Regions from separate parts of the Staphylococcus schleiferi genome, predicted to be linked through region 1. Evidence: predicted binding sites of a transcription regulator. Region 1 holds the regulator's gene; each other region holds the start of a gene.
What was found. The regulator Rex, encoded in region 1, represses fermentation and respiration genes when NADH is low (regulators of the CRP and FNR family bind a similar motif). The targets are predictions, from matches to a motif close to TTGTGAAATATTTCACAA.

Region 1 (7,723 bases):
ACAGTTTGGAATGTAAAAGACACCATCGAACCAATGGGCATTGATAACTGTTTCTGCTGCATCTGCGATAATTTCACGGCTTGGTAATGAGTAACGCATCCCAATATGGCCCATCGCAATGCCATCATCGACACCAATTGTATTAAATTCAAATGGAATGCCACCCGCTTCTCTAATCGCTTCTTTGGCGATATCAGCTAATTCTCTTAAATGTACATGACCAGGAACAATATCGATATATGAATTACAAATAGCGATAAAAGGTTTGTTCATGTCAGTAGGGGATTTAATTTGTCCCGTCGCATGTAATAAACTTCTGGCCGGTGCTTGTTGATCTCCTTTTTTAATCATGTCACTTCTCATCTGTATGGCCTCCCTTGATTTTTGAAAATAAAAAAAGATACGCCCCAATTGGTGTTGGGACGTATCTTTAAGTCCCATTCAATTAGAAATAGGACTTAAGCGATTAGTAAAATTTCTACTAATGCTCCAGTCCTGAGCGTAAAATTAAAATGACAATATTATTTTGTTGTGTATGGGTCATACATGGATATGTTTTCATTGTCTAACGCTCCCTTCAAAATCGAATGTGATGTATGTTGAATTATATTGGTTTTATCAATTACGAGAATGAGTAAAATTTAGAATTTAGAGAATTGTCTAAAAATTACGTGTTATAAATTTAACGCATCTTTTCTTCTAAGTCAACAGTAAATGTAAAATTTTCTGAAAATAATCTTAAAACACATTAATTAAGCGTCATTCTTATTTCAAAGTAAATGTCAAGAATCAGATAAGGTCAAATAGAAAAAAATTTGTTACAATAGATAGGAAAATTAAGTCAGGAGTGCGGAAAGTATGAGAATAAAAAATATAGCAGAAATGCAGAGGTTCGCTAATTTACTGACACCACTTCTAAAAGCGCAAGATGTGTTGTTATTAGATGGTGATCTTGGCGCTGGTAAAACAACTTTAAGTCAATTTATCGGAAAAGCGTTGGGGGTCAAACGTCACATCAGTTCACCGACCTTTAACATTATTAAGTCATATAAAGGAGACACTTTAAAATTTCATCATATGGATTGCTACCGACTTGAGAACTCCGATGAAGATTTAGGGTTTGATGAATTTTTTAATGACCACGCAGTTACAGTCGTTGAATGGAGTACGTTTATTAAAGATTATTTACCGGATGTATTTTTAAAAATTAACATTAAAGTGATCAATGAAGATGAACGAGAAATCGAACTCGAGGCAAAAGGTCAACATTTTGAAGAAATCAAGGAGCAAATGACACATGTATAGTTTACTTATTAATAGCGCGAATCAACCTTTATCAGTTGCTGTTTTACAAGATGGCAAAGTTTTAGTCACACATACTACAACGGTTAAACGCAATCATTCTATACAATTAATGCCATTAATCGAGTTTTTACTTGCGCAATGTGAAATTAAAGCAAAAGATTTAGATGAAATTATTGTGGCAGAAGGGCCAGGTTCTTATACAGGATTGCGTATTGGTGTCACTACGGCTAAAACATTAGCGTACACTTTAGGCATACAGTTATATGGTGTCTCTTCATTAAAGGCAATTGCTGCGAATATCGAATATTCAGATGCCTATATTATCCCAATCATTGATGCCCGAAGAGGGAATGTCTTTGCAGGTGTTTATCAATGGCAAGATGAACAGTTAGTCGCTGTTATGGAAGATCAACATATTGCGTTATCTCAATTAATTTCACAATGGTCTAATAATGAGAATATTATCTTTATTGGTGATGATGTCACACATTTCACAAATGAACTCGAAGGATATCAATGTATCGCTGAACCGCCTAGAGCGGATAAAATGTATCGATATAAAGGTGAACCGCGTGAGATTCATACGTTTGTACCGCAATATTTAAAGTTATCGGAGGCAGAACAAAATTGGATGGATCAACAGAAATAAAAGAGAAACTTCAAATAAGACATATGATGCTTGAAGATGTTCCAGCTGTTTTTGACCTTGAACAGATAAGCTTTAAAAAGAGTTCGTGGACGATTGACGCGTTTTATTATGAATTGGAGCAAAATCATTTTGCCCATTATTTTGTTGTAGAGTTCGAAAATAAAATTATCGGATACTTAGGCTTATGGATCGTAGTTGACCAAGCCCAAATTACAACAGTTGCTATTGATCCGGAGTATAGAGATTACGGATTAGGTCAATTATTATTAAAATATGTTATTAATTTTGCATCTTCAATCGCAACGGTTATGAGTTTGGAAGTACGTGAAGATAATCATGTCGCACAGCATGTTTATCAAAAACTTGGTTTTGAATATGGCGGTAAACGAAAAAATTATTATGGTGATGGAGAGGATGCGTTAGTCATGTGGGTGAGTTTAAATGACTGAGAATACAACGATTTTGGCACTTGAAACAAGTTGTGATGAAACAAGTGTCAGTGTAATAGAAAACGGTACAGAAATTTTAAGTAATAGTGTGTTAAGTCAAATTGACAGTCATAAACGATTTGGCGGTGTTGTCCCTGAGGTCGCAAGTCGTCATCATGTTGAAAATATAACATTAATCATTGAAGATGCATTGCAACAAGCAGACAAATCAATGGACCAGATTGATGCAGTTGCTGTAACGCAAGGCCCAGGTCTTATTGGTGCGTTACTGGTGGGTGTCAATGCTGCTAAGTCGCTAGCTTTTGCTAATGATAAACCGCTTATACCGGTCCATCATATAGCGGGGCACGTGTATGCAAACCAACTTGGAACAGGTTTGAAATTCCCATTAATTGCATTAATTGTTTCGGGTGGACATACGGAGCTTGTCTATATGAAAGATCATTTACAATTTGAGATTATTGGTGAAACACGAGATGATGCAGTAGGCGAAGCTTATGATAAAGTCGCACGGACTATTGGCTTACCTTACCCTGGTGGCCCGGCGGTTGATCGATTAGCCGCGCAAGGTGAGGACACATACCAATTTCCTCGTGTATGGCTAGAGCCTGAGAGTTATGACTTTAGCTTTAGTGGTTTGAAAAGTGCAGTGATTAATAAATTGCATAATCTAAAGCAAAAGGGTGAACAAGTGATTCCTGAAAATGTAGCGACAAGTTTTCAAAATAGCGTAGTGGAAGTGCTCGTTGGAAAAGCGATGCGTGCTTGTGAAGATTACAACGTTAAACAGTTGATAGTAGCTGGAGGTGTAGCAAGTAACAAAGGGCTTCGCAAAGCTTTAGAGCAAGCTACGCGTGAAAGAGGCATAGAACTCGCGATTCCAGAACCACGTTTATGTACGGATAATGCTGCGATGATTGGAGCAGCAGCCCATTATATTTACGAAAAAGGAATACGTGGGGATATGGCGTTAAATGGTAAAAGCAGTATGGATATTGAAATGTATTTAGATCATGAATAATGAATGCTTTACGTTTTTAAACTGCAACTTTATTTTGAGGGTGAGACAACGAAATCAAACGATTTCTGTCTCACCTTTTTTATCAAAGAAAAGTGATACATTCTAATCACCATTAAAAATTAGATGTTTGTTTATATAGACATATAACTCTAAATAGCTTAAATTTCACATTTCAAGATCACTTTTCTGATTAAGCAAAAGTCAATAGAGAACATGCGTACTTATGCACAAGTTGTTAAGAACCTGTGTATAACATTGGCGTAAAATTGGGGATAAGTTGTATATAGTTGTGCATAAGGATAGAATATTCTAGCCTTTAACTTGTGGATAATGAGGATAACTTTGTGGATAGTTGGTGTTATGCCATTTCATATGTGGACGAAATGTAAACAGAAGGTGATTAAAAAAATAAACCGAGTAGAAAATTTTACTCGGTTTACTTCACTTAATCTTCATATTCAGTTAACAAAAGTTGTAATTCTTCCCAGTTTGTCATCACTTGTTCTAATGCTTGTTCGATTTTTTGACGTTCTTCAGCTAGAGATTGTGTTTTTTCGAAATCATTAATGACAGCCTCATCTGTCATTTGCAAATCAATCGCCGCAATCTTGTCTTCTAACTCAGAAATTTGGCTTTCATCATTTTCAATTTGGCGCTCTATTTTACGCTTTTCACGACGAAGCGTCTTTTGATCTTGATAAGTCGTTGGCTGAGTGCTTGAATCTACTTCAACCGTCGCTTGATTTTGTTGGTTATCGTAAGCGGCAAGGGCTTGTTGTTGCTCTAGCTTTTCCAAATAGTATTGATAATCCCCTAAATAAAGCGTGCCACCTTTTTCGTTTAAATCAAAAATTCGATTCGCCAATTGGTTGATAAAATAGCGGTCATGCGAAACAAAAATGAGTGTTCCTTGGAAATGTTTTAAAGCTTGCTCTAACATCTCTTTAGAATCAATGTCTAAGTGGTTTGTCGGTTCGTCTAATATGAGCACATTGTTACGTTCTAACATGAGTAATGCCAATTGCAAGCGTGCTTTTTCACCGCCAGATAAATCATTGATGACTTTTAATACGTCATCTTGCGTAAATAAAAAGCGTCCTAAAACGGCACGCACATCTTTTTCAGGCATTTGACGATATTGATCCCACACAAAATTTAAAATTGTTTTGTTTGAACGAAATTCTGCTTGTTTTTGATCATAGTAGCCAATTTTAAGATTTGCACCGTCAATTACTTGTCCTGACAAAGGTGGAAGACGTTTGGCTAAAGTTTTAATTAAAGTAGATTTACCTACCCCGTTAGGTCCGATAATACCGATATGATCCCCTTTGTTGATTTCAAATCGTATAGGTTGCGTAATAGGGGCGACATATCCAATCGTTAAATCTTGAATGTGCATGACATCATTTCCAGTATTGCGATCAAAATCAAATTGAATGTTCGCACTTCTAGCGTCTAACATCGGCTTTTCAAGGCGTTCCATTTTTTCTAAAGTTTTTCTACGGCTTTTAGCCATACCGCTCGTGGAAGCACGTGTAATGTTCTTTTCCACAAAAGTTTCAAGACGTTTAATTTCATTTTGTTGTCGTTCATATTCAGCTAAACGTTTTTGATAATAATGATCTCTTAATTCGATAAATTTAGCGTAATTGCCGACATAATGTTTAACTTCTCCCAATGAAACATCGTAAACTTGAGTCACGATTTTATCTAAAAAGAATCGGTCGTGCGAAATAATAACGATAGCGCCTTTGAAATATTTTAAATAATCTTCTAGCCATTCTGTTGTGGCCATATCTAAATGGTTCGTCGGTTCATCTAAAAGAAGCAGATCAGGTTCGCTTAATAACATTTGTGCTAATGATAGGCGTGTTTTTTGTCCCCCACTAAAATCATTAATCGGACGATGATAATCTGCTTCACTAAAATCTAGTCCATTTAAAACAGTTTTAATTTTACTTTCATATTGATAACCTTCAAGCTGTTCAAATTCATTTGAGAGCTTTTCGTATTGATCAATATGCGTTTTATATTCTACTGACTCATACATATCCGCATGAGTTGCAAGCCAATCGGTTTCATCTTTCATACGCTCTGAGATGGATTGAACATGCGCAAACGGTTTGGCCATTTCTTCGAAGACTGTATTTTGGGTATTTAATGTCATTTGTTGTGTCAAATAGCCTAATTTCAAGCCTTTGATTTTAGAGATATGGCCTGAATCATAGTTTTCAACACCAGCGATGATTTTCATCAATGTTGATTTACCCGCACCGTTACGTCCTACAATGCCAATTCGTTCGCCGGTTTTTACTTCAAAGTTGACGTCTTCAAAAATCTCTTCACCATCAAACGATTTGGTGACGTGACTTAATTGCATTAAAATCATATGGCATGCTCCTTTCATTCTTAATTATTGTACAATAAACCCTATATGTATCAAGTACTTAATGTTTTCATAACCATAAAATTAAGTTATAATTATTATCACATACTATGTATATGAGTGCACGCATAAGAAAGACTACGGAGGACTTTAAAATGGGAAAAGAAAGCAATAAAATTCCTAGAGCGACCTTAAAACGTCTCCCTTTATATTACCGATTTGTCAATATTTTAAAGGCTAAAGGTGAAGATCGTGTGAATTCAAAAGCGATAAGTGAAGGCTTAAATATAGATTCTGCAACAATTCGCCGAGATTTTTCATATTTTGGAGAGCTTGGGAAAAAAGGTTATGGTTACAATATTGATAGTCTATTGGAATTCTTCAAATCTGAGTTAAGTGATTCTGATGAAATCAAAATAGGCATTGTTGGCGTAGGGAATTTAGGTAAGGCATTAATCACTTATAACTTTTCAATTCACGATGATATGACCATTACTGAAGCCTTTGATATCAGTGAGGAAATCATTGGTACGCAAGTGGGTGATGTGACGGTAAAATCAATGGACGAGATAAAAAGTACCGTTGAAACTGAAGCGTTAGAAGTCATTATTATTGCTACACCAGGAAGGGTGGCACAAGAAGTGGCCGATGCACTTGTAGATGCAGGTGTGAAAGGAATACTTAATTTTACACCGAAACGTGTGCACGTACCTCAATCTGTACAAGTACATCAAATTGATTTAGGTGTGGAATTACAATCATTATTATTCTTTATGAAAAATTATAATGATTAACCTTTTATGATAATTATCCATACATACAAAAAGATTTGTTTGGATGAACAGCAAATTAAAACATAGCGCTTTGAAGAGAGTATAAATGTCTAATGATGATATTAGATTTTTATACTCTTTTTTTAGTGAGAATAGGACAGGTCTTGGAGCATGGATGTCTAAAAATACAAATGTAATCAAATGAACTTGAGAAAAAGATATATATTTTTATATTTATTTTAGAAATGCACTTGAAAAGTAAGATCTTATTTTCTATAATACCTATAATATTAATCGGATATAGGAGGTAGGAATATTGATCTGGACTGTGATAAGTGGATTGATTGTGGGAAGTTTACTCGGTTTTGTCATGCAACGTACGCGTTTTTGTTTAACGGGTGGCTTTAGAGATATGTACGTTCAAAAAAATAATAAGATGTTTTATGCGTTGCTTATTGCGATTAGCATCCAAGCTATTGGCTTATATGTATTAACTTCATTGGGTGTTATCACGATAGATAATGGTACATTTCCAGTCGTAGGCACGATTGTTGGATCATTTATTTTTGGTATTGGGATTGTTCTTGCAGGCGGTTGTGCCACTGGGACATGGTACCGTGCGGGGGAAGGTTTAATTGGTAGTTGGATAGCACTTTTCATGTATGCTCTATTTGCAGCAATCTCAAAATATGGTGTTCTATTACCGCTGAAAGATACTATTAATAAACAAACTGTTTATGAAGCGGACATGGCGACATCTACAGGGATACCCAGTTGGATATGGTTAATCTTATTAACTGGCGTTACGCTATTTTTGGTTATGACCACGTTGAAAAAGCCAAAATCAAAAATTGCTATATCTAAATTAAAACCACGCTATACAGGGATACGTCACTTTTTATTTGAAAAGCGATTTCATCCTTTTGTTGCAGCGATTGCGATTGGTTTCATTGCACTTATCGCTTGGCCAATGAGCATTTCAACAGGTAGAGAAGGTGGGCTAGGTATAACCACACCATCTGCGAACTTAATCGCCTTTTTAACAACAGGAAACGTTTCTTTTATTGACTGGGGTGTTTTTCTTGTTTTAGGTATTTTTATAGGATCGTATATTGCAGCGCGCGGTTCAAGAGAATTTAA
Region 2 (7,723 bases), 530 kb from region 1:
AACTTTCACTAAAAGAAGATTAATCATTGCACTCGTATACATAAATAGTTGGACAAGATCGGTCATTTGTAAATGAACCGTTTTACCGTCTACATGGAATGTAGGTCCGATTTTCGGAAAAATACCGAAAGTTAAAATACAGATGACTGCTAATATAAATGTAAAAACACCCCATTTAACGCGTTTATCAAAAGTCTTAACCTCTTGTTTATCTTCAATAATCATTTGTTGTAACATCGTTTGCGCTTGCGCTTCACTTATTTTTGTTCGACCTACAAATGTATTAAAACAGCTGAGAATCAACATACTGATTAACGCCGTAGGTAAAACGATGGAGAGGTATTGCCCCATTGTAATCCCTAGACCTGCAAACTCTGAAATCATATAGGCAGTTGCTGAAGCCGCTGGACTACATAATAAAGCAATATTTGCTGTTAGTACGGAAGCGGTAAGTGCCTTTTTAGGCTGGATACGCGCTTTCAATGCGGTTTTAGCGATAATTGGTTCTAAAGATAACGCAATATTAGTTGTCCCAATACCAAACACAAATACAAAAACAATCATCGGTGCGATAAAGATAATTGATTTTGGAAAACGTTCAATCATTTTTGAAGCAAGTTGAACTAAATAATCAATCCCACCTGTTGCTTGAAGTGTACCGCCTGCAATTCCAATAGATAAAATAATCAGCACAGCCGTAACAGGGGCAGAACCAGGAGGTAAACCAAACCCAAAAATCATAATTAATTGGGCAAAAAGTGCAAAAATCCCACAACCCAATGCGCCTGCTGTTCGTAGACCCAAAACAATTGCGAGTATCATAATCAATATTTCTATCGCAAAAAGAAGCATTCTTTTTCTTCCTCTTTTCTAAATTTTCATGTGAATATTTTAGCATATTTAAATGAGCAGTTTAATATATAAATAAAGCGATAAATGGCTAAATTGTAACAATTGAAAAAATAAAAAGAGAACACAAACAACGGTATCAAGTCGATAACGTCGTTCACGTTCTCTCATTTATTGTATCATTTACGTTGTAATAGAGATGTTCTACTTCAAAGTTTGGATAAACTGACGAATTTCTTCTGACATTTCCTCATCTTTCAAAGCGTACTGAATCGTCGTTTTGACAAAGCCAATTTTTTCACCGACATCAAAACGTTCCCCTTCAAAATCATAGGCAAAAACTTGTTCAGATTGATTCAAACGCTCAATCGCATCTGTTAATTGAATCTCTCCACCTGCACCTTTTTCTTGATTTTCAAGATAATCAAAAATGTCTGGTGTTAGCACATATCTTCCCATAATCGCTAAATTTGATGGTGCTGTACCTGGCGCTGGTTTTTCCACAAATTTTGTCACTTCATATAAGCGATTGTCTTTTGATTTTGGATCAACAATCCCATAGCGGTGCGTTTCTTGTTCCGGTACTTCTTGAACACCAATGACAGATTTACCCGTGCGGTCATACTCTTCAATCAATTGCTGAATCGCAGGTGTGTCAGATTCAACAATATCGTCACCTAATAATACGGCAAAAGGTTCGTTTCCAATAAATTGTTTGGCTGTCCAAATTGCATGACCTAAACCTTTTTGCTCTTTTTGGCGTACATAAAACATGTTCGCTAAATTTGTAGAATGACGCACTTTTTCCAATAACGCATCTTTACCTTTTTCAGCTAAGTTATTTTCCAATTCCACTTGGTGATCAAAATGATCTTCAATCGCACGTTTATGTTTCCCTGTCACGATAATAATATCTTCAATGCCAGCACGTACCGCTTCTTCAACAATATATTGAATTGTTGGCTTATCTAATATCGGTAACATTTCTTTCGGCATTGCTTTAGTCGCAGGTAAAAAACGTGTACCTAACCCCGCCGCTGGAATAATCGCTTTTTTTACAGTCATAATAAACTTCCTTTCTACGCTAAGACTTTCCCATTAAAAAGTCTATCCCATTTTTCCATTAATTTTTCAGAATGATATAATTCGATAATTGTTTTTCTACTTTCTTTTCCGTACTGCTTAGCTAAAGCTTCATCATTGATAACTTTTAAAATCTTATCAGCCATACCAGATATATTTTGATTTTCGATTAAGTAACCATTTTCTTCGTGTCTGATAAAGTCTGAAGGTCCATATTTAATATCAAATGCAATCACAGGTTTTTCTAGTAACATCGCTTCAATAATGCTAAGACCTTGCCCTTCAAATTGAGATGTAGATACGACACAACCAAAGTCTTTAATTTTATCAGTTGCATTATCGGTATAGCCTAATAATTTAACATTTTTCTCAAGCTCATTTTCTCTTATTAAACGTTCTAATTTATTTTTCTCTTCTCCATCACCATAGATGTGAAATTCTATTTCATTATCCTTTTCCACAACTTCTTTTGCTACTTCTATTAAGTATGGTAAACCTTTTTGTGGTACTAGTCTGGAAATATGTCCAACCACTTTTCGATGTGTAGTTTCAGGGATTTGGTCTGTGATGTTAATAAAATTACTAATGACAGAAACGTTATCAATTTGGTATTCCTTGATAATATCTCTATTTTGCGCTTCAGTGAGACAAATAACACCATCAATTTTTTGTGCATTTTTCAATATATAATCTTCTTTTTCCTTAACTGCACCACTATTATCAAAATTCTTGTGATGATTAATATGAATTACAGCAAATTTCTTTGCAGCTTTATGACGAGTCGCTAGCATTTTTGGAAAACTACCTGGCCCATCACAAATCATAATATTCTTCTTATCATCTTTAACTAATTCATCTAAAAAATATGTACAAAATCCTACATTATTTTTAAATTGCTTTTTCTCATTGATCAAATATGTTTGACCGACGCTACCATTTTTGGCATTGATTTGTCTATATAAATAGAGATAGCACTTACTATCAAAAAATTGCTCAGCTATTAATTTATTTTCGTGATTAAACACATCAATTTTTTGAATCTTTTCTTCACGATAATAAATTCTTTTAATCCTTTTATTGTTTTCAAAAATATCTAAGAAGCTTGTATTCTCAAAAGATTTTTTATAAGACACGTATTCGCCAGTTTTTTGATTGAAATATCTAGAAACAGATTGACTTTCTTTTATCTCAACTGTTCCTTTTAATAACTGGTCTATAGCCTTATATAACGTTGGATTTCTTTTGTTTTTTGATTGATCTGCTTTAGCTTTATAGAAGTCAAAAGGATTCAACATTTCAGTTCTCTCATCCATCTTCCTGGATTTTTTTAATGCTTGAATAATTTCTGGATAGTCAAATTTGTAATCAAATGTAACAATGTTACCAGCAATTTTGTTGTCATAGAAAACTTTACTCCTTGTTAACATGGCAGTCGTCATACCGCCTTTATTAACATCCAATTCATGGACAATCATAAAAACTTTTTTCATTTAGTACACCCCTAATCTTCAAAATAATATCTTTAGCACTAGTTTTTATTTTTTGAATTTTCAATTAATTTAAGTTTTATTAAAATATGCATTATCTATTTATTCCTTAAAGTCATGAACAGGAAGCGATCTGATACATCCGATTGTTTTAAGTTGAATTGGACTCTAATAATAATGAGTAGTATGCATATAACACGATTAACATGGCGCATATCATGCATCATTTAAGTTGCTATTGACTGTCCTTTTCTCCCTTTTACTCTACTGTTTAGCTTTACGATATACTTATAGCAGTTGATTATCGCATCGTTAATCAATTGAGCTTTATTGCTCATTCCCTACTCGCACCGTTATAAAACAAATATGCAGATTTTAAAAAACACAATAATTAGTGTGCGTCTCTATGTGCTACTTTTAATTATAACATCACTCACATTTTGATTGGTATACAATTCAAGTATTCTTTGTCCCAATGAGAAAATAGAAGTAAATCCAATAGTTTTTCTTATCACTTTTTTAAAGAGATACATACAACAATAACTATTTACATCTCAAATAAAGTAAAATAAGATAGCACTTAGCCCTAGCTAAAAAGCTACCTTATTCATTAAATCGAATTCCTCTATTTTTTAGTTTCATCCTTTACTGTGCCTTTAATTGTGCTTTTTGTACTATCAGTGACACGACCTGTAATAGAACCTGTTTGTTTTTCAGACATATTTTGCACCTCTTTTCTATAAAGTCAAATTAAAATCAATTATTTTAATTACAACATTATCCTTTAAAACAATCAAATCATATGGTTATTTAATTATACGTATTTAACATAACGCTCTACAATCTTATTAAAAATTGTTAAAATAGTTTTAATACATATATAAGGAAGAACGTCTCATGATGAAAAAATGGATATGTTGCTTTGCGTTACTTTTGCTTTTTGGTTGTCAACAAGACCCTTCACGATCTCAAGATGCACTCACTGTTTATTCACCCTACCCACAGGATTTAATTCGGCCACTTTTGAAAGATTTTGAACAGCAGTATGATGTGAAAGTAAATCTTATTGAAGGTTCAACACAAGTGTTACTTTCAGATATTCATCGAACGCCATTAGAAGCACGAGGGGATGTGTTTGTGGGTGGCGTATTAAGTGAAACCATTGATCATTCAGATGATTTTGTCCCCTACCAAGTGTTTGATGTAGACAAATTCCATGATTTTCAATCCAAAAATCATTTAGTTACACCTTTTATGTTGATGCCTACAGTGATTGTTGTCAATAAAGATTTAATAGGGTCGATTCCGGTCAGAGGTTATGAAGATTTATTGCGACCTGCACTAAATGAACGTGTTGCTTATTCTAACCCTTACACGACTACGACAGGTTACCAACATATGCGTGCTTTATATCACTTACATCATAATACGCAAATAATTAAGCAGTTTCAGCACCATGCCGTGCAATTGGAAAAGTCTTCTCAAGTCGTAGAACAGGTTGCGACGGGGCGTTATGATGCAGGCTTAAGCTATGAACTGGATGCACGTAGATGGATGAAAAAAGGTTATCCCTTAAAATTAGTCTATCCTACTGAGGGGACTGTAATTAATATAGATGGCATCGCACTCGTTCATAATGCGCACCCAAATCCAAAAAGAGAAGCACTCGTCAAATATTTAACGGGTCGTGCAGTTCAAACCCGTTTAGCGCAAGAATTTGGTGTCAAACCGATTCGCAAAGACGTGGCAGAAGTTTCGGAAACAGGCACATTAAAACTTAAAGATATCCCTGCTATTTCTGAATCCGAATTGCCCCATGACACACATCAAGCTTTTTTGGAGCGTTTAAAATGAAAACTTACAAACCTTACCGTCAACAATTACGTCGCTCTTTCTTTCTCTCAACGGTCATGCCCGTCTTTTTAGTGATGCTCATTGGCATAATTAGTTTCTATACGCTTTATATTTGGGTGGAGCATCGTACGGTACAACAGCACGTTAATCAAACACAGCACGCTATTGTTCAAGCTTCTCAACAGACAGAATTAGATATTTCAAAATTGAAGACAACATTTAAAGAGCTCAACACGACTGATTCGCAAGATTTGACGGCATTGAACCGGATGTTATTTAAAATGATTCATGAACAACCCGGAACACTTTATTTTGTTGTGACACAACATCATCAGCAGGTAACGACAAACAATTATGAAGATCAACGACTCAATACACTTTATCTGCTTAACACATATAACGTTACATTTAAAAATGGTCCTGCATCTATCCAAATATACTTGGCACAAACGCCACGTATCGATGAAATTTTAAAAGATTCTGGCCAATCTACAGTCATCGTGGATCGTTTTGACAACATTTTATTTACAAATTCTGAACACTTTCGTCTCGATGATAAATGGCAACCTCCTCAATTTGGTTTTATATCGGATGCAGTCAAAATCAATCAAAACGGCGATCGATTGATTCAATTTAAAAATATCCATGACACCTTAGAGGATGGGATCATACTGCTCATTATTATGGGACTTGTGCTAATTTTGTTTATCTTATTCGGACTGTTTAATGCACATAACATGGCGAAAAGGCAAACCCAAGATATTGAAGCAATTATTCAACGGATTTACTATGCGAAAAATCGTCATCTCGGTCGCTACCAACCTTTAGCACAGCCGAGTGAGCTCGAGGAAATCAATACCTATATTTATGATTTGTTCGAATCAAATGAAAAATTGATACACTCTATCGAAAATACGGAACAACGTTTACGTGAAATTCAATTAAAAGAAATAGAGCGCCAGTTCCAACCGCATTTTCTATTCAATACGATGCAAACAATTCAATATTTGATTACCCTATCCCCTCAACTCGCACAACAAGTGGTGCAGCAATTATCCCAAATGCTCCGCTATACGTTACGCGTTAAATCTAATCACGTCCAAATCAAAGATGAACTTGATTATATTCAACAATACGTCGCAATTCAGAATGTGCGTTTTGATCATATGATTCACTTAGAATACGAAATTCAAAGTGATTTATATACTGCACAAATCGGTAAAATGATGATTCAGCCTTTAGTTGAAAATGCCATCAAACACGGCCGTACGGATGATAAACTTTTGATACGTATTCGCATCACTGAAAGCAAGCACGCACTCCGTGTCTTTGTTTCTGATAATGGACAAGGAATGTCTAAAGAAAAATGCAAGGAAGTAAGACATTCACTGAATGAAAGCGTGTTTGATACTGAACATTTAGGCTTAAATCATTTAAATCATAAAGCACGTATTCGTTACGGAGAACAAGCGCGATTACGTATTTTTTCAACACCTTATCAAGGCACCCTCATCGCTTATCAACTACCAAGGGAGGCGTCATCTCATGTATAAAGTCGTGATTTGTGACGATGAACGAATCATAAGAGAAGGGCTGAAACAAGCCATTCCGTGGAATGAATATCATTTTTCACATGTGTTACTAGCGAAAGATGGCATCGAAGGGTTATCACTGATTCGTGAATATCAACCCGAATTAGTGATTACCGACATTCGGATGCCACGCATGGACGGTGTAAAATTGTTAGATGCGATTAAAGATTATGATTGCAAGAAGATTATTTTATCGAGTTATGATGATTTTGAATATATGAAAGCTGGCATTCAACACCATGTCTTAGATTATTTATTAAAGCCTATCGACACTTCACAATTAACTCAATTATTAGCGCAATGGGCAACAGCATTCCAACCTGTACACCCTGCTGCACAATTAGAAGTTTTTCAACCATTGATGAAAGTTGAATATGGTGATTATTATGTCAATGTGATGATTCAACAAATACAACAGCGTTTTCATCAAAAATGTCACGTTTCTGACCTAATCGCTCCCTTACCTGTAAGCGAATCTTATTTGATGCGTACATTTAAAGAACATGTGGGTATTACAATTCTTGATTATTTAAATCGATATCGAATTTATCAATCACTTTCACTATTACAAAGTCAAAATAAACATTATGAAATTGCAGACAAAGTTGGTTTTTCAGAGTATAAAACATTCAGTTATCACTTTAAAAAGTACTTAAATATGACACCGAGCGAATATGCGAAACAACAGTAAAAGTATTCGTTCATAAAAAAAGAAAAGGCAACTCGAAGTGTAGAAAGCCAAATTCAGCTTTTACTGGGATCGAGTTGCCTCTATTAATCTCATTTATAAATGTAAGCTTCTAATTTTCTTTTCTTCAAAATATGCGACAATACCAAGGAGTATAATACCGATAAATA
Region 3 (7,723 bases), 360 kb from region 1:
TGACAGCACCATCTAAATCAATAATGATTGTTTTATCTGCCCCTGTATGTCCTCCAGAACCGACTGAAAAAATGACCTGATTATAATCTTGAAACAACTTTGCTAACGATTCGATAGATTCTTTTTCAATATCAATATAAACTGTGGCAATACCTTTTGATTCTAACGCTTCTTTTTGTGCATGGTCACGCACACTCGCTGTAAAATCTGTACCGGTTGATTGGAATAACGTCACTAAATGTTGACCTACGCCACCATTAGCACCTAAAAGTAAAGTCTTTGTCATAAAGATTCCTCCTCTATCTGTTCATCTCACTTTTCATGATAGTACAAATCAATACACACGCCTTTGATTCTGCTCAATAAAGCGTGTATAAGATCTAACTTATCACATCCTCTTTCAATCAATTAAATTAGCGCGTACAACATGTAAGCAAATATTAAAATCAAAGCTAGTGGATAGACAGTAAATAGCATCCACTTGTTTTTATTCTTAATATCATGAGTCCTATTTAAAAAATATTCCATTCCCAATATGAAAAAGATAACTACAATATACATAAGAAAGTATAATTTTGTATTTTGAGAAAATTTTTGTGTCAGTGGGAAAGAGAAAATAGTTAAAAGAGTAAAAAAGATTAAAGTAAAATAATACCGGTTTACAAAACGTGTCAATTAAATCCCTCCCTTCAATCACACTGAAACGGATAGTAACATTTAAATACATCGTATCATTAATATTCTTCCCTTTTTAATCATTAAAAGGCTGTACACTTTATATGGTGGTTATGTGTCTATAATAATTAAGTCGCAAACTTCCGATTGCTTCTTCGAGTCTCGCTTTCCCAGGCGCCTTACCTCAACTAATTTTGGCTTTTATTGTAGCTCATAAGAAGCCAAAATGGATTTTCGGTTTCGGCTCTATGCCTCGGGAGTCTCGACTCGGTACGCAATCTATTTAAGTAATTTCACTATTGAAAAGTGGCATTGCTTACTTTATGAATCACACGTTTTACAGAAGATGCAGAAACGTTACAATCACTTGCGATATCAGTTTCTGAGCGAACTTGTGTTGCTTTATCTATAATGGCTTTCTGAACATGGTTTGAGATAAAACAGTTATCCTCAACAACATTTGTTTTAGAAGTAAAAGTCCGACCACAAACCATACATTTAAAACGTTGTTTTAACAGATTTAAATACACTGCTATCTCTTGGAATCTTAAAAAAGTAATTCGCGATAAACGTTTTCCGTGTTTGTGTATTCGGTTTGGATTCGAATGATAACAGTGAGGACAAGTCATAGGCTTGTAAGAAAGGGTACCAAAGATGACGTTAGATTTCTTACCTCTAATAACTACATCTTCTTCAACTTTAGTGATTTTAATATTATTATCTTTAATTTTTAGTAACTTTTAATATATCATTACACATAGGCGCAATATGTCTCCTTTATTTTTGGTTTAGTCACTTAAAATTATAGAGGCATTTGCGCTATTTTTGTACAAAAAAGCAGGATGACTTATGTCATCCCACCATAAAAAATGAGGTTCTTTGTCAACGTCGGTTGGCGAGACGATAACGCATTAAGCAACGTTATTTTGTTGTTTAATGCGTTTTTTATATTCACTTACAAATACCTTGGAAATGATTAAGATTCGATTCCTAAAATTCCAGAAATTTCTATAACCATAAGAAACCCGTTTAATCAGTTTTATTTTATTATTAATGCCCTCAATTGGCCCATTCGTTAAATGTGGATAACGCATCGTATTTGAGATATAGGGCAAATATTTGATGAATGTTTGAATGACGCGCTTGAGTCCTTGTGAAATATCTTTTGTTTTTGAATCCTGTAAGATGAAGCGTAATTGCTGGATATCGTTTACTTTCAGAGCACTTAAAAGACGATGCCCCGTTTCATATGTCTCTTTGAGCCTCTCATCAAGCTCCAATAAATACTGAACTAAACTGTATTGACTCTGCCAAGACTTAAAAAGTCCGTATGACTGATATATCATTCGATCTAAATCTAAGGGCGCTTTTAATAGTAACTTCCAATAACGCTTTAATTTATTATATTGAGGTCTATCTTTTGTCCTAAAACCATTCATAACTTGAACTCGGCATCGATTGATTTCACGATTGATAGCCTGCACGATATGAAAGCGATCCATAATTATCTCCGCATGAGGAAATAAGTCTTGAATGAGTGCGATATAAGGTGGAAACATATCTATAGAGATGGTTTTCACTCTTTCACGTTGCTTTCTAGAGAACTTTAAAAAATAGGCTTCTAATTTATGTTTGCGACGATCAGGTAAAATATCGATGATATCATGGGTTACACTATCACAGTAAATAAAGCTCATCGCACCTTCGACATCTTTCGTTGATTTGAATTCGTCAAAAGCTAAGTGCTCCGGTAAAACATGATGTGCCTGCGTCTTCACCGAATCACTTACCTCTTTTAAATGGCGATGGACAGTTGAAGGTGATACACATAGACTTTCAGCGACATCCTTTTCAGAGATGACTTTAGATAGTTTCCGGGTCATCATGCGTTTGACCTCATTTGAGATGGTACATCGGGGTTGAATATAGGGTGTTTGAGCTGTAAAGGTTTGTTGACAAGCTTTACAGTAAAAGCGCTGTTTCTTCAATTTTAAATAGGCAGGTCTTTCAAAAATTAATCCCATATAAACTTTCGTTTTACGAAAGCCATGTTTAATAATTAAATGGGCATCATTTTTAATTCCACAACACGCACAAGCACTGGGATGATATGTCAATTGGCCTTCGTATAATAATGCCTTTACGTTTTTATGTACATCTAATCCTAGATTTTGAGTGATTTTTAAATTTTTGACTTTAATTCCAAGCATTTCTGATATATCATTACACATAGGCACAATATCTCCTTAATCGTTGGTTTGGTCACTTACAATTATAGAGATATTTGTGCTTTTTTAATATCAAAAATTAAAATAACGGTCAGTGAATATTTCACCAACCGTTAAAAATATACAACCAAAAATGAAGAACCCATTAAAAAACCGCACACGTGAGGGGCGTGTACGGTTCGAAACATTATTTAAGGGTTATTATGATTCTAAAAGAGTGAATAAATCCATGTCTTATTGTTTTACCTAGCCGATAGGTGTTAAGGGGGTTACACCTTTAAAGTCAACGTATTGGTATGCTTTTTCAACTTCTTCATCTGTCGGGGGCTCGACATCATTAAGTTCATAAGGAACACCAAGTGCTTCCCATTTATGCACACCAAGCTGATGATAAGGTAAAATCTCAAACTTCTCAACGTTACCAAGTTTATTTATAAATGCGCCGAGTGCTACAAGGTCTTCGGGGGTATCAGTAAGACCTGGCACAAGCACATGTCTAATCCATATCGGTTGACCTTTATCAGCTAAATATTGAATATAATTTAATATATGAGTATTGGGTTTTCCAGTTAATCTTTTGTGCGTTTCATTGTTAATATGTTTTATGTCAACCATCAACAAGTCTGTATACTCGAGTAGTTGATCAAAATGTTTTTTAAACGCTTCAGTATCGTTTGCACAGCCTAATGATGTGTCAATACAAGTGTGAATGCCATGCGCATGAAGCTTTTTAAAGAGCTCTGTTATAAATGGCATCTGTAGAAGCGGTTCTCCACCACTAACTGTAACGCCGCCTCCAGATGCTTCAAAATATGGGAGGTACGGTGTGATTTCAGCCACAAGTTCATCTGGTGTTGCTGATCGTGATGGCTCATTAATCTTCCATGTGTCTGGATTATGGCAGTATAAGCATCTCAATAAGCAACCTTGTGTAAAGATGATATAGCGTAGACCTGGTCCATCTACTGTTCCTAAACTTTCAATTGAATGAATGTGTCCTCTAATCATTGTACTCCCCCATTTTACCTTCTCTTAAAATCTGTCACTCCGACTGTGACATCTATTGCTTAGCCGTTACATTGTTTCGTGGAATGTACGAGAAATAACGTCTAATTGTTGTTCGCGTGTTAATTTAATAAAGTTTACAGCATATCCAGATACACGAACAGTTAATTGTGGATATTCTTCTGGGTGATCCATCGCATCAATCAATGTTTCACGATTGAATACGTTGATGTTTAAGTGGTGACCATGTTGTAAGGCATAACCATCAAGGATACTTACAAGGTTTTGTTCTTGTGTGTATTCTTCTTTACCTAATGATTTTGGAACGATACTAAATGTATTAGAAATACCGTCTTTACAGCAATCATAAGGTAATTTAGCTACTGATGATAATGATGCTAATGCACCGTTTGAATCACGGCCGTGCATTGGGTTTGCACCTGGCGCGAATGGTTCGCCAGCTTTACGTCCATCTGGTGTGTTACCTGTTTTCTTACCATAAACAACGTTTGAAGTAATTGTTAATACACTCATTGTATGTTCTGAATCACGGTAAGTGTGATGTTTACGTAATTTTCTCATGAAGCTTTCTACAAGTTGTACTGCAATGTCATCTACACGTGGATCGTTGTTACCGTATTTAGGGAATTCGCCTTTAGTTTCAAAGTCAACCACTAAGCCATTTTCATCGCGTACTGGGCGAACTTCTGCATATTTAATTGCTGATAATGAGTCAGCTGCAACTGATAAACCTGCAATACCAGTTGCCATTGTACGATGCACATCTGTATCGTGAAGTGCCATTTCAATACGTTCATAACTATATTTATCATGCATGTAGTGGATGACATTCAATGAATTGATGTACACGCCTGCAAGCCATTCCATCATTTCATCAAATTGACGATAAACTTCATCATAGTCTAAAACTTCTGATTCGATTGGCGCAAAGTTTGGTGCAACTTGAACACCTGATTTTTCATCTTTACCACCATTAATTGCATATAATAATGTTTTAGCTAAGTTTGCACGTGCACCGAAGAATTGCATTTGTTTACCAATACGCATTGCAGATACACAACATGCAATACCATAGTCATCGCCGTAGCTTTCACGCATCAAGTCATCATTTTCATATTGAATTGAACTTGTTTTGATACTCATTTTTGTACAGTAACGTTTGAAGTTTTCAGGTAAACGAGTTGACCAAAGTACAGTTAAGTTTGGTTCTGGTGCTGGTCCTAAGTTGTCTAATGAATGTAAGAAACGGAATGAGTTTTTAGTTACCATATGACGACCGTCAATGCCGACACCACCAATAGATTCTGTTACCCAAGTTGGGTCACCAGAGAATAATGCATTGTAATCAGGTGTACGCGCAAATTTTACAAGACGTAATTTCATGATGAAGTGGTCGATAATTTCTTGTACTTCTTTTTCAGTAATTGTACCCGCTTCTAAGTCACGTTCAGCGTAAATATCAAGGAAAGTTGAAGTACGTCCTAAACTCATTGCTGCACCGTTTTGTTCTTTAATCGCTGCAAGATAAGCCATGTATAACCATTGAACAGCTTCTTTAAAGTTTTCAGCAGGACGACTTAAGTCAAAGCCGTAACGTTCACCGAGTTGTTTTAATTCTTGTAAAGAACGATATTGTTCTGATACTTCTTCTCTTAAACGGATAACATCTTCAGTCATTGTTGTTGATAATTCGTTGAAGTCTTTTTGTTTTTCTTCCATTAAGAAATCAATACCATATAATGCAACACGACGATAGTCACCAATAATACGACCGCGTCCATATGCATCTGGTAAACCTGTGATAATCCCTGCTTTACGACACGCTAACATTTCTTTTGAGTAAGCATCGAATACACCTTGGTTATGTGTTTTACGATATTCTGTGAAAATATGTTCTGTTTCTTTGTCTAATTCATAGCCATAAGCTTCACAAGCAGCTTTTGCCATTCTAATACCACCAAATGGTTGCATTGAACGTTTGAATGGTTTGTCAGTTTGAACACCAACAATTTGTTCTAATGATTTGTCTAAATAACCTGCATCGTGCGATAAAATTGTTGATGGTAATTTTGTATCCATATCCCAAATGCCGCCACGGTCACGTTCTTCTTTAGATAACGCCATCACTTGATCCCATAATTTTTCAGTTGCTTCAGTAGGTCCTTCTAAGAAACTATCGTCACCTTGATAACCTGTGAAGTTCAATTGGATAAATTCACGTACATCTACATTGCGAGTCCAACGTCCAGTTTTAAATCCTTCCCAAGCATTGCTTCGAGTATTCGTATCTTTAATCATGGTTACATACCTCCAATTAGGTTTTGTTCATCATTTCACAATCAGTATACCATCACTTGTGAATAAAATCACTTTAAATTGTAAGCGTTTTAAAATATGTCATTTTTTAGATTTATTTTGTATAAATTTTTGTCACAATTCTGGTCTTATATTTTTAATTTTTTAAGTATACAACTTTGTTGTGAAACATTGATTTTAATCCCCGCATGTTTCATCATTTCTCACTTGGACATAAAAATTTCGATAGACTTCATGAACGTGTTTGCTTAGGGGCTCAAGTCTCAACTCAATTTGGATTCATTGAAGCAGAAGCGAAGTCATACGATACAAAGTTTTATCATAAAAAATAGCACTCAGACGATTCTCTAATAAAAATCATCTGAGCGCTATTTATTTTGGGATTAATGTCCATCTTTTTTACTTACAAATCATAAGTAGAGCATGGTTTGATCATCAATTCAATTTTTAAAGGTGCATCTACAAACGCGTGCGAGCGACGCTATCATGTCTTTAAAATACTTTAATTTTGAAGCTCAACTTGTTATTTTTCAGTCGCTGTAAATTTGTATATCTCAGAAGTGTAAAGTTTAAACACTTTAGAAAGCAACAAATTGACTATAAAGCCTACAACAAGTGGGATAATAAAAAATACGGTAATCACAATCATCAGCGATGCTGCATGATTGCCTTCCATTAATTCTAATGCTTTAATCGGACCCACAAGTCCAACTATTCCAAAACCAGCCGTTTCTTTTGTTCCAGTGATACCGAGCAGTGCACCTGCCGCTCCTGTAATCGCAGCAGTAATCCCCACTGGTAAAAAGATAATAGGGTAACGAATTGTATTAGGAATCATCATTTTCATGCCCCCTAATAAGATCGCAATGGGCACACCAATTTTATTGACACGCAAAGTACCAATGAACAACACGATTGCTGTCGTGGCTACCCCAATAGCAGCTGATCCCGCAGCTAATCCAGAAATCCCAATCGCAAGACCGACTGCAATCGTAGAAATCGGTGAAATGATAATAAATGAAAATAATACTGCAATCAATACACCCATTAAAACGGGTTGTAAAGTCGTAAAAGTATTCACCAAACTTCCGATTGCTAATGTAATTTTACTAACATAAGGTAAGGTTAAAACACCGATGAGACCCGGTATGCCTCCGACTAAAATAGGCAATAAAATCACATTTAGGCTTCCTAATCGGTCACCAATCCATAATACTAGTAGCACGGCAATTGAAGCGGTAATCATCGTATTAATTAAATCTCCAATTCCTACGATTTGCCATCCAGCTTCAGTCACTTTAGCTGCACCAGAACCTACAAAAGATGCTGCACCTACTAAAGCTGTGCTCATCGGATCAAGTTTGAATTGTAAGGCGATGAGTACACCGACCATAACAGGTAAAGCAAACTGTATGCCTAACACGACGAATTGTAATGTACTAAATATATCTGCATATTGGCTTAAATATTTAAATAAT
Region 4 (7,723 bases), 240 kb from region 1:
CATTACTTGCAATGTTTCTTTCAGTTGTAAAAGTTGTCTTATTTCCATTGCTTTTAGGTATTCTTATTCAAAAATATATGAAGCGTGTTGCACATGTAGGGACGGACATTTTACCTCTCATTTCTGTTGTTGCGATTTCTATTATTTTAGGTGCGGTGGTCGCTTCTAGTAAAGCTTTGATTGTGGAAACAGGGATACTCATCTTTGTTGTCGTCATCTTACATAATGTGCTCGGTTATACAATTGGTTATGCTTTAGCACATCTTTTTAAACTTAATTATAAAGATAAAAAGACAGTAGCAATCGAAGTCGGAATGCAAAATTCTGGATTAGCTGCCTCACTGGCAACGGTTCATTTTAATCCATTAGCTGCAGTACCAGGAGCGGTATTTAGTTTTATTCATTTAGTGACAGGCCCATTACTTGCACGTTATTGGGCGGCTAGAGCAAAGGAAGATTTGGAGTTATAAATCAAGGAGAAGCACTTGTCTCAACCATAAGAAAGATGTCCAACAATTGAACGAATCAGAACAAAACTTTTTTAGCTTAGCAATAACTTTAGTAAAGCATATTTTACTTTTTTGTTAGGTTGTGCGAAAATATGATTTGAATATATCGAAAAGTAGGCTAGGAAAGGTTGTGAAACGATGGTCAAAGTCCTTCAAAATTATTTTATAACGCTCACTGTATTATTAATGATGTTGTTATTATCTGTTGGGTTTATTGCTCAGTTTCAAAATGGCTTCGTGTTGGTCTTATCAATGACAGTGACATTAACAGTGATCAATTTTGCGATTGAGTCATGGTTACTGAGAGCAGCTTTGCCACCAGCAAAAGTCCATTTGATTCAGTCTCTTGTGTTTCCTTTGTCCATCGTTATCATGGGAATCATTTCTTTTATCATTTTACCTGCCGTCTCTTAAGAAAATAAGGGCGGCTCGTTTTTTTAGTTAAACGGTATAGGCTAAGATACAATGGCATGGTAAGATAAAAACGCACATGGATATCGTGCTAAAACGATAGCGATACAGGAGTGTAAATTATGAGTTTAGAGGCAATCTTGTTCTTTATAGTTGGACCACTCATTATTTTAGTAGGTAACTTGGTGCTTGCACCACGTTTTCAAAAACATATTCCGATACGTGTTCATGTACTTTCGGGCATTGTTGGTCTTATGATTTATGCGGTATTTGCCACTGTAATCTACTATTTCTTTTTACAAGGGAAAATTTAATAATGATTTTAAAACAATCTGAGTCAAATGGCTCAGTTATAAGTGAACCCGAGTCTTTCGTGATTTGACGAAAAGCTCGGGTTTAATAATATACGATGATATTAAAAGCATTGTTGTTATCATTTTTTCTGTTTTGACGCGTTTCAAACAGTGTCCAACTGATGCATTAAGTCAACAAAATGATAGCTGTAATAATTAATACTAATAGTATAGCGTCCACACCAACCATTAATTGGTAACGTATATTTTGATTACCTTCTTTAGATGTTTTGTAAAGCATGTAAACATTTGGTACAAAGCTCAATAGCAAAATGCCAATAATAATAAATCCAATCGTTTGTGTCGACATCTCAATCTCTCCTTTTCATACGATAACGAATCCATCCAACCGCAATACCCAGTACAATACCTATCAAACAGCCAATGAGCGGCTGATTAAAAAGCATGCCTGCTAAGAGTCCAATAATGAGACCAATCAGTAAAGGAGGGCCAAAAAGTTGTTTTCGTTCATCTGAACTTAAAATACTGAATGTCAAAATATATAAGACTGCAAATACGACAGCAACCATGATAGATTTAGTTGCTAATGCTACGGGCGAAATGCCATGTTGATTGACATTGATGACAAAGAAAAAAACACCTAAAAGTAAAGCGATAATCAGTCCTTTGATGATGCGTGCTTTGTCCATAATCTAACTCCTTGTGCAATGAATTGATACCATTATAACACGAAAAGTTTTGAACGTCGGCTCGCTTGAAAGACATTCAGTTTTGTTCGAGTCAAGGTGAACGGCTCGCTTTTTAAGAGATGAAACCAATATTAGTTTTGTGCTATACGACACGACTGAATCAAAATATTGAAATAAGTTTTGAGACTGAGTTTATAGCTGCCATTATTCGATATTGTCATTCACTTGTTGATTTTTAATCACTTTAAATTGACCATGATCATTTAAATAGGCATAGAAGAGTCCAATAATTAAACCACCGCCGATATAATTACCGATAAAGGCAGCAACTAAGTTTTTTAATACATGGAAAATATGAAATGCCTCTGTTTGATAAATAAAGCTAGCAACGAATAGACATGCATTATAAACAACGTGTTCGTAACCCATAAAAGCGAAAATCGTTACACCAAACATCATGACAAACATTTTAGCCATAACGTCTTCAATTTGCATTGCAATGACAAGTGAGATATTAATAAAAAAGTTGGCGAAAATAGCACGAACCAGTATGTTTTGAAAACTGTATTGAATGGATTTTACTTGAACCGTATGATTAAGCATTTCAAGCATTTCTACTGTCATGACATCTGTCAGTGAAATTAAGCCAAATAACACAATCGCTCCTAAAATATTTCCTAGGAAACAAAGGAAAAAGATTTTTAACACACGCGAAGGTCGAATAAGATGGTAATAGAGTCCAACTGTAAAATACATAAAATTACTCGTTAATAATTCTGAATTTGTAAATAGAATTAAAACAAGGGCGAAGCTAAAGGTAATGGCACCTGCCATATTGACCACACCAGGTGCGACATCAGGTGTAAAAGTTGTTTTTACCATTAAAACGAATACTGCAATAATGCTAATAATAAATCCTGCCATCATGGCTCTTAATAAATAGCGCCTCAGATAAAAGCTTTGTAAAATATCTTTCTTTTGAATCGTGTCAATGATGTTTGATACCCACTTGCGACCGTAGAAGATTGTATCCCATTTTATGTTTGTTTCTTTCATGTGTTAGAAATTCCTTTCTTCAATTTTCTACCATAGTATAAACATTTCATAACAAAATGTGAATACATTCACAATAAGGGGTTGTGTCAATATTTCAACAACTTTTGGCAATCCAAAAAGATGTGAACATATATGTTTAGAAATTGAGTTATATTTCAAACTTCAATTTGTTGCAATTTTTTTAAAGTATTATATTTCTTTAAAACAAAGATAAATAGGGTGATAATTTTTTCTCCACAGCAATCTCAATTGTAGTATAATAGCGACATGCACGGTGCAACATCATTTTATAAGTAGGGGTTAAAAGGAGATGGAAGCAATGGAAGAAAACCAGTTACACAGAGGTCTGAGTTCACGACAGATTCAAATGATTGCGCTAGGTGGTACAATTGGCGTCGGATTATTTATGGGCGCTTCGAGCACAATTGCTTGGACGGGGCCATCTGTTATTTTTGCATATTTACTTGCGGGATTATTTTTGTTTTTAATTATGCGTGCAATGGGTGAGATGGTCTATTTAGATCCATCTACCGGATCATTTGCGAATTATGCAACAGATTACATCCATCCAGTTGCAGGTTATGTCACTGCATGGGCGAATATCTTTCAATGGATAGTAGTAGGTATGTCTGAAGTAATTGCAGTCGGTGAATATATGAAGTTTTGGTGGCCAGAATTGCCATCATGGATTCCAGGTATTATTGTAATTGTTATTTTAACTGTAGCGAATGCCGTATCTGTAAAAGCATTTGGTGAGTTTGAATTTTGGTTTGCGATGATTAAAATCGTCACAATTATATTAATGATTATTGCCGGATTTGGATTGATTTTCTTCGGATTAGGGAACGGAGGACATCCAATCGGTTTAAGTAATTTAACTGCACACGGTGGCTTTATGCCAAATGGTTGGTTAGGTTTCTTCTTTGCTTTATCAATTGTTATCGGTTCTTATCAAGGGGTTGAATTAATCGGTATTACAGCAGGAGAAACGAAAGATCCACAAAAGAATATTAAAAAGGCTGTCAACGGCGTCATTTGGCGTATTTTAATTTTCTATATCGGTGCTATTTTTGTGATTGTCACTGTGTATCCTTGGGACGAGTTACATGATATTGGTAGTCCATTTGTCGCAACATTTGCAAAAGTTGGGATTACCATTGCAGCAGGGTTAATCAACTTTGTCGTTATTACAGCTGCGATGTCAGGATGTAATTCAGGTATTTTTAGCTCAAGCCGAATGATTTTTACACTTGCACAACATCGACAACTACCAGCGATTTTTACAAAAGTTATGAGAAATGGTGTGCCTTTCTATACGGTATTAGCCGTGTCTACAGGGATACTCATTGGTGTCATTTTAAATGTTGTATTACCTATGATTATTAAAGGATCAGAGAGTATTTTTGTATATGTTTACAGTGCTTCAATTTTACCAGGTATGATTCCATGGTTTATGATTTTATTGAGTCATATACAATTTAGAAAGAAATATCCGGAAAAAATCGAAAATCATCCTTTTAAAATGCCATTTGCGCCTGTAAGTAACTATTTAACAATCGCATTCTTATTAATGGTATTAGTAGGTATGGTAATTAATGATGAAACACGTGTATCTGTGATTATCGGTTTCTTATTCTTAGGATTTATGGCTGTATTTTTCTTTTTACGCGGTTATCATAAACGTGATAAAGAAGAATTGAAATTGTAAGAGTGAGACAAAATCGGTATAAAAAATCAAATATTCAACTCGGTATCAATACTGAGTTCTTGTTTAGAAGTGAGGTCCTTTGAAGAGGTCTCGCTTCTTTTTGTAATGGGGTTAGTAATCACAATGTGAAATATTAAAATGGGCTGCAGCTTGATTAATCACGTGAAGGTACCCGTTATTTACGCGTCTTTGACTGCCAAAATCGATGAGAACGAGTGGATTATGGTAGAGATTGTGTAAACATGCATAATATATCTCATAACTATATGTTGTCGGTAAGATAATATCATCAGGATGAGGGAGGCTTTCAAATAAGCGTGTCACTTTATTTTGAAGTGTTGTTAACAAGACGTTGGCTTCGTCTGGATCTTTTTGATAGATAAGATCAAAATTTAAAACTATTTTTTGCAAGGCTACAAGATTTTTGAACGCTTGCATACTATTGGGTATATCCCTTTGAATCATAGTTGCCTTCCTTTCATTAAATATTATATAGTATAACATGATGCTAATAATTTTATATGGCTTTTATAAAAATGTAATTTTAAAAATGGAATTGTCATATGAGTAAAGCAAAAATTTAAATGATTGCGGTAGAAAGGATTCAAAATGTCAAAATATAGTTGGAAAGCCATCGCATGGCGAGACTTATGGTTAATCCCTATTTTATTTGTGACAACACTCTTTTTTGGGTTTACAGTTTCATTGGCGATAATGTTGCTTTTTGGAATAAATAAAGATGAATTTTTCAATGATATTTATATAGATGTATCGGAAGTAATTTCTTCAATACTTGCATATCTTACAGTGATAATGAGTTTTTATTTATTACATCGAAAAGAGATGAAACAGCGATTCAGAAGAAGTGTTCAAGGCGTCAAACAGTACGGATTATGGATAGTGGGGACATATATTGTAACTTTGATATTATTATACGGCTACAATTATGTATTTCATTTTATACCCGAACGTTATCAATATGATACGACACAAAATGAACTAGCATTAGATGCATTAATGGATATTCCAGCACTTCTGCCCTTTAACTTTTTATTGATTGTAATAATAGGCCCTATTCTTGAAGAAATATTCTTTAGACATCTTTTAATTGGTGAGTTAGGTAAGAAGCTTAATTTTAATGTGATGGCGGTTGTTTCAGTAATTCTATTTGCAGCAATTCACGTTACTGGTGCAGCTTCTCCTTTTGAAATCGTGGATTACCTTATTATTTCAATCCCGCTTGTCTTTTTATATATGAAGAGTGGTCGTAATTTAGGTGTCTCTATTGCATTTCACATGTTAAACAATTTGATTAGCTTTTTCTAATAGAGACAGCTTCATTGTACATTGTTATTCGTAAATGAAGGGTATACATTGAGTCATGTTATGTCTCAATGTATACCAGTTATCGCCGACATACAAAAGTGAAATTCTAATATGACGACATCTTGTAAATTTATAAAAAACCAATGCTTCCAGTTAAGAAACATTGGTTTTTATTGTACGTTGTTTTTATTTAAATATTGATCATAATTTTTGAGTGTAATATCGTTTGTTTTAATCGATTTATGGAATGAATAAGAAATATCTTCAATCGTTGATAAATCAATATAACGTGTGTAGCCACCACCAATTTGATACACTACAGCTTGCCAGCGATGGCGTTGTGCGATTAAACCAATAAAGATGACATTTTCAAAATGATGTTGGCCATTTGTGTCGACTTTATAATCGACTCCCATCACTTTACGCTCTTGACAATAAATTAAAATGTCATCAAAGTGGGGCGGATTTTTATCTATTGGAGGGGCTTCATATAAAATATATTCATCAAGTTGGCGTAATGAACGTCGAATTGTTGTATTAGGTTGACGTAAAATCTTTTGGATGAGTGCTGATGTTTCTTTTGAATAAGGTAACATAGATTGTGACTGGCTTTCTCTTAAAATCATATAAAGCGCATGAAGTTCATGATCATTAATTTCTAACTGATGCTGTTGTTGTTTAGATTGTAATTGGTAGCCGCCGTGTTTACCTGCACGTGCTAAAATTTGAACTCCATTTTTTTCAAGTTCATGCATATCACGTAGAATCGTACGTTTCGAAACATTTAATGCTTGTGCGAGTTCTTGTGCAGTCATGTGTTGCTGTTGTTGTATTAATGCTATTAGTTTATTTTGTCGTGTTTCTTTATTCATAAAAAATCACTCCAATCAACTCACCATAGTTATTAATATTATATCATAATTATAAGATAAATATAGCGCAACGTATATTTTGTGCAATACGACTACAAAAGTGATATTTGTAAATAAAAATAATAAAAAACTTGTAGAAAACGCTTACATTTTATTGGTGGATATGTTATATTGTAATTAGCTACAGGGGGATGGTACACAGCATATTCAAAAAGGGGTAGCTATCGTGATTGATAGTAAAGTTTGAAAATGATAGGTTGTACTTATTCTAGTTTAACATCTTCAATATTTATTACTTACTTTCCTTTCTATGCCGGTTGGTTAAATCCAACCGGTTTTCTTTTCGTATTTAACTGTTTCATTAAAGCGACTTTATGTATAATGAAGATGACTTTGAAAAGGAGTGATTCATCATGTCGACGATAAAGACATTGCGAGAAATAGATCAGCAAGTACAGAGATGGATTTCTGAAATGCGGCGTGAACTTCCACAACTGATACAACATATGAAAACGGATACGAAATCCAACCGTTTTGATTTAGTGACGAATGTAGATCGCACAATCGAATCACGTTTCGAACAGTTTTTGAAATCTCAATTTCCGAATCATCAATTATATGGCGAAGAAGCCCACCATCAAACTGAACAATTAAAAGAAGGGCATACGTGGTTGATTGACCCTATTGATGGAACGGCCAACTTAGTCAAGCAACAAGATGATTTTTGTATGATTATAGGTTATTTTGTCGACGGTATACCACAATTATCTTATATATATGATTACCCTAGGGAAAAGCTGTATCGCGCTATCAAAGGGGAGGGTGCCTATTTAAATGA

Region 2: MUA40_RS01435 (anaerobic C4-dicarboxylate transporter family protein) is a predicted target of Rex. The motif match lies at 881-898, and genes of this name have one in related genera.
Region 3: pflB (formate C-acetyltransferase) is a predicted target of Rex. The motif match lies at 6,251-6,268, and genes of this name have one in related genera.
Region 4: MUA40_RS02675 (formate/nitrite transporter family protein) is a predicted target of Rex. The motif match lies at 3,036-3,053, and genes of this name have one in related genera.

The regions. Positions count from the first base shown of each region.
Region 1 is NZ_CP094712.1:872,022-879,744, forward strand. It holds gene ilvD (dihydroxy-acid dehydratase) at 1-363, opposite strand, end outside; gene tsaE (tRNA (adenosine(37)-N6)-threonylcarbamoyltransferase complex ATPase subunit type 1 TsaE) at 859-1,305, shown strand; gene tsaB (tRNA (adenosine(37)-N6)-threonylcarbamoyltransferase complex dimerization subunit type 1 TsaB) at 1,298-1,954, shown strand; gene rimI (ribosomal protein S18-alanine N-acetyltransferase) at 1,933-2,403, shown strand; gene tsaD (tRNA (adenosine(37)-N6)-threonylcarbamoyltransferase complex transferase subunit TsaD) at 2,396-3,424, shown strand; gene MUA40_RS03945 (ABC-F family ATP-binding cassette domain-containing protein) at 3,870-5,813, opposite strand; gene MUA40_RS03950 (redox-sensing transcriptional repressor Rex) at 5,966-6,604, shown strand; gene MUA40_RS03955 (YeeE/YedE family protein) at 6,900-7,723, shown strand, end outside.
Region 2 is NZ_CP094712.1:342,875-350,597, reverse strand. It holds gene MUA40_RS01435 (anaerobic C4-dicarboxylate transporter family protein) at 1-852, opposite strand, end outside; gene galU (UTP--glucose-1-phosphate uridylyltransferase GalU) at 1,054-1,914, opposite strand; gene MUA40_RS01425 (glycosyltransferase) at 1,929-3,422, opposite strand; gene MUA40_RS01420 (extracellular solute-binding protein) at 4,320-5,273, shown strand; gene MUA40_RS01415 (sensor histidine kinase) at 5,270-6,826, shown strand; gene MUA40_RS01410 (response regulator transcription factor) at 6,819-7,556, shown strand; gene uhpT (hexose-6-phosphate:phosphate antiporter UhpT) at 7,650-7,723, opposite strand, start outside.
Region 3 is NZ_CP094712.1:508,312-516,034, reverse strand. It holds gene MUA40_RS02130 (SDR family oxidoreductase) at 1-286, opposite strand, end outside; gene MUA40_RS02125 (transposase family protein) at 972-1,304, opposite strand; gene MUA40_RS02120 (ISL3 family transposase) at 1,587-2,906, opposite strand; gene pflA (pyruvate formate-lyase-activating protein) at 3,150-3,911, opposite strand; gene pflB (formate C-acetyltransferase) at 3,978-6,227, opposite strand; gene MUA40_RS02105 (PTS sugar transporter subunit IIC) at 6,769-7,723, opposite strand, start outside.
Region 4 is NZ_CP094712.1:633,683-641,405, forward strand. It holds gene MUA40_RS02650 (bile acid:sodium symporter family protein) at 1-470, shown strand, start outside; gene MUA40_RS02655 (hypothetical protein) at 648-923, shown strand; gene MUA40_RS02660 (hypothetical protein) at 1,043-1,234, shown strand; gene MUA40_RS02665 (hypothetical protein) at 1,401-1,583, opposite strand; gene MUA40_RS02670 (hypothetical protein) at 1,585-1,923, opposite strand; gene MUA40_RS02675 (formate/nitrite transporter family protein) at 2,128-2,979, opposite strand; gene MUA40_RS02680 (amino acid permease) at 3,299-4,687, shown strand; gene MUA40_RS02685 (hypothetical protein) at 4,799-5,152, opposite strand; gene MUA40_RS02690 (CPBP family intramembrane glutamic endopeptidase) at 5,297-6,013, shown strand; gene MUA40_RS02695 (helix-turn-helix transcriptional regulator) at 6,184-6,885, opposite strand; gene MUA40_RS02700 (inositol monophosphatase family protein) at 7,299-7,723, shown strand, end outside.